Methylorubrum populi: one gene and its partner. The protein of the gene in region 1 interacts with the protein of each later gene in a pairwise test. Links are inferred from orthologs where the notes say so. Each region holds a gene or a part of one and is shown on either strand. Other genes may lie near its edges. The genes, in order: MPPM_RS14315 and ccmE.

Region 1 (3,143 bases):
GCCGCGGTTCTGGACCCCGTTTTGACACACATTCTGTCGATGAGCCGGCCGCCCGCCGTCGGGAACTACTCTAGGCGGCGCGCATCATGTCCGTTCTCGTCCGATCTTCCACCGCGTCGGTGTGGACCTCGAACCGGATCAACCGCGCCGTGCCGAAGCTTGTCGAGATCGCACAATCCGTGGCGTCGCGACCGCGTGCCATCACGATCCGGCCGATCCGCGGCGTGTTGTGGCGGGCATCGAAGGTGTACCAGCGGCCCCCGAGATAGACCTCGAACCACGCCGAGAAGTCCATCGGATCGGGCACGGGCGGCACGCCGATATCGCCAAGATAGCCCGTGCAGTATCGCGCCGGGATGTTCATGCAGCGGCAGAAGGCGATCGCGAGATGCGCGAAGTCGCGGCAGACGCCGACCTGCTGGTGGTATCCGTCCGAGGCGGTCCGGGTGGCGTCCGCCTGCTGGTAGTCGAAGCGGATGCGCGTGTGCACGTAATCGACGATGGCCTGGACCCGTGCCCAGCCCTCGGGCGTCTGGCCGAAGAGCTGCCATGCGATCCCGCAGAGCTTGTCCGTGTCGCAGTAGCGGCTCGCCATCAGGTAGAGCATCACATCGTCCGGCAGCCCATCCACCGGTGCCTGGGCGGCCTCCGGAACGACCGCGTCGGGCTGACCCGAATCAGCCACGAGGAAATCCGCCGAGATCGAGAGGCGGCCGGGCGGCGCGACGATACGGGTGCAGACGTTCCCGAAAGCGTCGAGCGTTTGCCGCTGCGGGATCGGCGGGTCGAACGCAATCGTCTCCGGGCTGCGCAGATCGCCCTGGCGCGAGGGGTGGACGCTCAGCAACAGCGACATGGGCGTTGCAGCATCGGTTTCGAAGGTGATGTGGTAACCGGTCTTGATCAGCATGGGACAGCCTGCAATATCGCCCGCTGATCCCGAACAGCAGATTTCGGGCAGGGCAAGCCGGTAAGTTTTTAATCTACGAGCCGTTCCGTTCGTGCGCTGCACAAATATTCCGCAGTGCGCCGACTTGAGTGTCGCCGCCCCACGACGCACGGGCCGGGACGTTGACGCGCATTGCTGCTGCAGCGCACTCGGCGGTATGGAAGCGGCCATGTGGACCGCTCTCTGGAACCGTCTCGCCCATCCGGGCCACTTCCTGCGCTGGTCGGGTGCGGCTTTGCCGTGGCTCGCCGCGACCTCGGCCGCTCTGATTGCGGCCGGGCTGTATCTTATCTTTTTCGTCGTGCCGCCCGACTACCAGCAGGGCGACACGGTGCGGATCATGTACGTCCACGTGCCGGCTGCGATCCTCGGCATGGGCTTCTACGGGGCGATGACGCTTTCGGCGATCGGGACGCTCGTCTGGCGTCATCCCCTCGCCGACGTCTCGCAGCGCGCCGCCGCGCCGATCGGCGCGGCCTTCACCCTGATCTGCCTCGTCACCGGCTCGCTCTGGGGCAAGCCGATGTGGGGCACCTATTGGGTCTGGGACGCGCGCCTGACCTCGATGCTGGTGTTGTTCCTGATCTATTGCGGCATCATCGCCCTGTGGCGGACGATCGAGGATCCGAGCCGGGCCGCCCGTGCGGTGTCGATCCTGACGCTGGTGGGAGCGGTGAACCTGCCGATCATCAAATTCTCGGTGAACTGGTGGTCGACGCTGCACCAGCCGGCCTCGATCCTGCGCATGGGCGGCTCGTCGATCGATTCGTCGATGCTCTACCCGCTGCTCGAGACGGTGCTGGCGATGACCGTGCTCGGGGTTACCCTGCACCTGCAGGCGATGCGCACCGAGATCTACCGCCGCCGGGTGCGAACGCTGCTGATCCGGCAGGCCGAACGGCTCGATGCCGGCGTGCAGGAGGCCGTCCCGGTCACCCGCGCGGCTGCGACCCTTCCCGTCGGACAGGCGATCTGAGGCCGAGCCATGGATTTCGGACCCTACACCGCATTCATCGCCGGCTCCTACGGCTTCGCCGCCCTGGTGCTCGGTGGCCTGATCCTCAACGGCTGGTGGGATGGGCGGACGCAACGCCGCGCGCTCGCGGAGCTTCAGGACGACCGGGGAGGGCGGCCGTGAACGCCCCGACGCCCGGAGCGACCCCGCCCGGCAGCGGCGAGCGTCCCCGCCGCTCGCTTCTCGTGCTGCTGCCGGTCCTTGTCTTCGCCGTGCTGGCGGTCGCGTTCTTCGTGCGGCTGCGTTCGGGCGCCGATCCGCAGGCGCTGCCCTCGGCACTGATCGGCAAGCCCGTGCCGGCCTTCGCGCTCGCGCCGGTGAACGGCCTGCAGGCCGACGGCAAGCCGGTGCCGGGCTTGTCGAGCACGGACCTGAAGGGGCAGGTGACCGTTCTCAACGTCTTCGCCTCGTGGTGTGCCCCCTGCCAGGTCGAGCACCCGATGCTGATGCGGCTCGCACAGGAGCCCGGCATTCGCCTCGTCGGCATCGACTACAAGGATCCGGGTGATGCCGGGCGGCGCTGGCTGGAGCGCAACGGCCTGCCATTCGCGGCCGTCGGCGCCGACACGAGCGGCCGGGCGGGCATCGATCTCGGCGTCTACGGTGTGCCGGAGACCTTCATCATCGGGCCTGACGGGGTGATCCGCGACAAGCTCGTCGGCATCCTGACGCCGGAGAATTACGCCAGCGTCCTGGGCCGCATCCGCGCCGCCGGCCGACCCGCGCCCGTGACCAACTGACCGACGGGCGCGGCCAGCGCTTGGAAACCTGAGACCGCAGGCGTATGCACCCCGTGCCGGCTTGAAACCGTTCCAAGGTGGACGAGCCGCGCACCCAGCTGAAACCGCGATCAAAGAGCGCCATGCGGATCGGACTGTTCGTCCCCTGCTACGTCGATGCCTTCGAGCCGGAGGTCGGCATTGCCACGCTGGAGCTGCTGGAGCGGTTCGGCCTCACCGTCGATTACCCGTACGATCAGACCTGCTGCGGCCAGCCGATGACGAATACCGGCTGCCATCAGGAGGCGGCCGCGACCGAGGCCCTTTTCGTCAAGAATTTTTCCGGCTTCGACTACGTCGTCGCTCCGTCGGGCTCCTGCGTGCATCAGGTCCGCGAGCACCTCACCGCGATCCCGCAGACCGACGAAGTGAAGGCCGTGCGGGCCAAGATCTTTGAACT
Region 2 (3,225 bases), 1.6 Mb from region 1 along the record:
CGGCGAGCGCGACGACGAGCGCCACCGCGAAGGCCGCCAGCAGGCGCTGCGCCGCCGCCGCCGCGTCGCCCCGCTTCCAGGCCAGCGCCTGCCCGAACGGCACGATCACGAGGAGCGGCAGCGCCAGGGGGATGAAGGTCCAGTTGAAGAAGGGCGGGCCGACCGAGATCTTCTCGCCGGTCAGCATCTCCAGGAGCAGCGGGTAGAGCGTGCCCACGAACACCGTGGCGCAGGCCGCGACGAGGAACAGGTTGTTCATCACCAGGGCGCCCTCGCGGGAGATCGGCGCGAACAGGCCGCCCTGGCGCAGGGTCGGCGCGCGCCACGCGAACAGGCTCAGCGCGCCGCCGATGAACAGCGCGAGGATCGCCAGGATGAACACGCCGCGGCTCGGATCGGAGGCGAAGCTGTGCACCGAGGTGAGGAGCCCGGAGCGGACGATGAAGGTGCCGACCAGGGAGAGCGAGAAGGTGAGGATGGCGAGCAGCACCGTCCAGACCTTGAGCGCGTCGCGCTTCTCCATGACGACGATGGAGTGCAGCAGCGCGGTGCCGGCGATCCAGGGCATCAGCGAGGCGTTCTCGACCGGGTCCCAGAACCACCAGCCGCCCCAGCCGAGCTCGTAATAGGCCCAGTACGAGCCCATGGCGATGCCGAGCGTCAGGAAGCTCCAGGCGATCAGGGCCCAGGGCCGCACCGCCCGCGCCCAGACGGCATCGATGCGCCCCTCGATCAGCGCGGCGACGGCGAAGGCGAAGGTGACCGAGAAGCCGACATAGCCGAGGTAGAGCAGCGGCGGATGGATCGCGAGGCCGAGATCCTGGAGCAGCGGATTGAGGTCGTTGCCCTCCAGCGGTGCCGGCGCAACGCGGGCGAACGGGTTCGAGGTCGTGATGATGAACAGCACGAACACGAAGGTGACGCTCGCCTGCACCATCAGCGTGTTGGTGCGCAGCACCGGCGGCACGGAGGTCTTGGCGGTGGCGACCCAGGCGCCGAACAGGGCGAGGATCAGCACCCAGAGGAGCATCGAACCCTCGTGGTTCCCCCAGACGCCGGAGATCTTGTAGATCAGGGGCTTGGCGGTATGCGAGTTCTCAATGACGTTCTGGACCGAGAAGTCCGACGTCACATGCGCGTAGGTCAGCGCGCAAAAGGCGAACAGGATGCAGGCGAAGGTGCCGAGCGCGGCGGGACCCGCCACCTCGCGCAAAGCCGCGTCGCCCGAGCGGGCCGCCCAGGCCGGCATCACCGCCTGAACCAGGGAGAGAGCCAGCGCCAGGGCCAGCGCGTAGTGGCCGATCTCGACGATCACCGGCGGTCTCCTCGCGCGGTTTCGGTGCGGATGGTCATGGGATCTCTCACCGCTCGCTGCGCTGGCCCAGGGTGGCGTCGGCCGAGGCCGGCTTCGCCGCATCCTTCGGAGCCTCTTTGCCCCCGCCCTCCTGCCAGCGGCCCTGCGCCTTGAGCGCGTCGGCAACCTCGCGGGGCATGTAGTTCTCGTCGTGCTTGGCCAGCACGGTGTCGGCCCGGAACACGCCGCCGGCATCGAGCATGCCTTCGGCGACGATGCCCTGGCCCTCGCGGAACAGATCGGGCAGCAGGCCGCGATACTGCACCGGAACCGTGGCGTTGGTGTCGGTCACGGAAAACTCGACGTTCTGGTCGGGTCCGCGCTTCACCGAGCCGTCCTTGACGAGGCCGCCGAGACGGAACCGCGTGCCCGGCGCGACGCCCTGCGCCGCCACCTCGGCGGGGGAGCGGAAGAACACGATCGAGCCGCTCATGGCCGACAGGATCAGCCCGAGCGCCAGCGCCAGCACGGCGCCGCAGGCGGCGATGAGGATCAGGCGGCGGCTCTTGCGGGTCACGACGGTTCCGTCCCGGTTCGTCGGCTTCTTCTCCCCGTCAGGCTGACGAGAGCCTGAAGGCGGTCCGACGTCTGCGATTGATCGAGACCGGTTTCGGCCCGACCGCCCGCCGGGTCAAGGTTGGACGGGCGGGACCGATTGTCAGGGGACGCGGTCCGCCGCGGTCCCGCTAGGGCTGGACGGGGCTCAGGCCGAGCTCCTTGCCGAGCGCATCGAGGCGCTCGACGGCGGTCGGGTTGGCCGCGAGCGCCATCTTGGCCCGGTCGAGGGCCTGGGTCGCGGCGGCGCGGTCCCCGAGGATGCCGTAGGAGCGCACGAGCCGCATCCACTCGTCGGCGGAGCCGCCCTTGGCGGCGAGCCGCCGGTCGAGACTCGCGACCATGCCGCGGATCGCCGCCTCGCGCTCGGCCGGCGGCATCGCCTTGATCGCGGCCGCCGCGGCGTCGGGCTCGGCCGCGGGCTTGTCACCGGGCTTGTCGCTGGTCCTGTCGCCGGCCTCCGGCTTCGGCGGCGCGCCGGCCCCGGGCAGACCGAGTTCGTGGGCCTGCGCGTCGAAGCGGGCCAGGGCCTCGCGGTCGTCGCGGAACGTCTTGCGCGCTCGCTCCAGGGCGTCGAGCGCCTTGTCGCGCTCGCCGAGCACCGCGTGGGAGCGCACGAGGCGCAGCCACTCGTCGGCGGAGCCGCCCTGCTTGGCCAGGCGCCGCTCCAGCCCCTCGACCATGCCGCGGATCGCGTCGATCCGCTCGGAGGGCGGCAGGGCCTGGATGTTGCTGCCGGGCCCGGCCACCGGCGCATCGACCTTCGGCCCCTCCCCGCTCCCCTCGGCCTTGGGCTCGGCGGCGGTCTCACCCTTCAGCCGGGCGAGGTTGTCCCGCACCGTCGGCAGCCAGGGCGCATCCGCGGGCGCGGCGGCGGCCATCGCCTCGAGCCGCCGCACGGCGCCGGCCACGTCGCCGGACTGCTCGTCGCCGCGGGCGAGATAGAACTGGGGCTTGGCTGCCTTCGGATCGGCGGTGAGCGCCCGGCCCAGCACCTTGCGCGCCTCAGGCGAGACCGTACCGTCGGCCGCGGCGACCAGCGCCTCGCCCCAGTCGGACAGGGCTTGGGCGTCCTCGCCCTTGAGGCGCACGAGGGCGGCGTAGGCGCGCGCCGCATCGTCGAAGCGTCCGAGCCGCATGTAGACCGGGCCGAGCACGCTCCAGCCACGGGCGTCGTCCGGATGGTTGGCGAGCCGCGCCTCGATCTGGCCGATGGCGGTCATCAGATCCTGCGCGCCCGCCCGGGTCGCCTTGCGGTCGGCGTCGGTCTGCGAGGGAAGGTTCGGCGAGCCGTAGAGGCCGTACACGACGAGCGC

What was found.
Region 2: the proteins of MPPM_RS14315 (region 1) and ccmE interact in binary tests that used the Escherichia coli proteins (3 or more experiments, as listed by UniProt). The link is inferred for Methylorubrum populi from one-to-one orthologs.

The regions. Positions count from the first base shown.
Region 1 is NZ_AP014809.1:3,124,303-3,127,445, forward strand. What follows is about bases 190-3,021. They hold MPPM_RS14315 (heme ABC transporter permease), read left to right. Parts: upstream 190-1,118; coding sequence 1,119-1,925; downstream 1,926-3,021. Other genes in these bases: MPPM_RS14310 (transglutaminase-like domain-containing protein), read right to left, coding at 190-910; ccmD (heme exporter protein CcmD), read left to right, coding at 1,935-2,087; MPPM_RS14325 (DsbE family thiol:disulfide interchange protein), read left to right, coding at 2,084-2,704; MPPM_RS14330 ((Fe-S)-binding protein), read left to right, coding at 2,827-3,021. In the rest of the region: more of MPPM_RS14310, read right to left, coding at 71-189; more of MPPM_RS14330, read left to right, coding at 3,022-3,143. UniProt on the Escherichia coli protein: Required for the export of heme to the periplasm for the biogenesis of c-type cytochromes.
Region 2 is NZ_AP014809.1:1,556,080-1,559,304, forward strand. The notes cover bases 117-3,030. They hold ccmE (cytochrome c maturation protein CcmE), read right to left. Parts: upstream 1,872-3,030; coding sequence 1,362-1,871; downstream 117-1,361. Other genes in these bases: MPPM_RS07115 (heme lyase CcmF/NrfE family subunit), read right to left, coding at 117-1,315; ccmI (c-type cytochrome biogenesis protein CcmI), read right to left, coding at 2,041-3,030. In the rest of the region: more of MPPM_RS07115, read right to left, coding at 1-116; more of ccmI, read right to left, coding at 3,031-3,225. UniProt on the Escherichia coli protein: Heme chaperone required for the biogenesis of c-type cytochromes. Transiently binds heme delivered by CcmC and transfers the heme to apo-cytochromes in a process facilitated by CcmF and CcmH.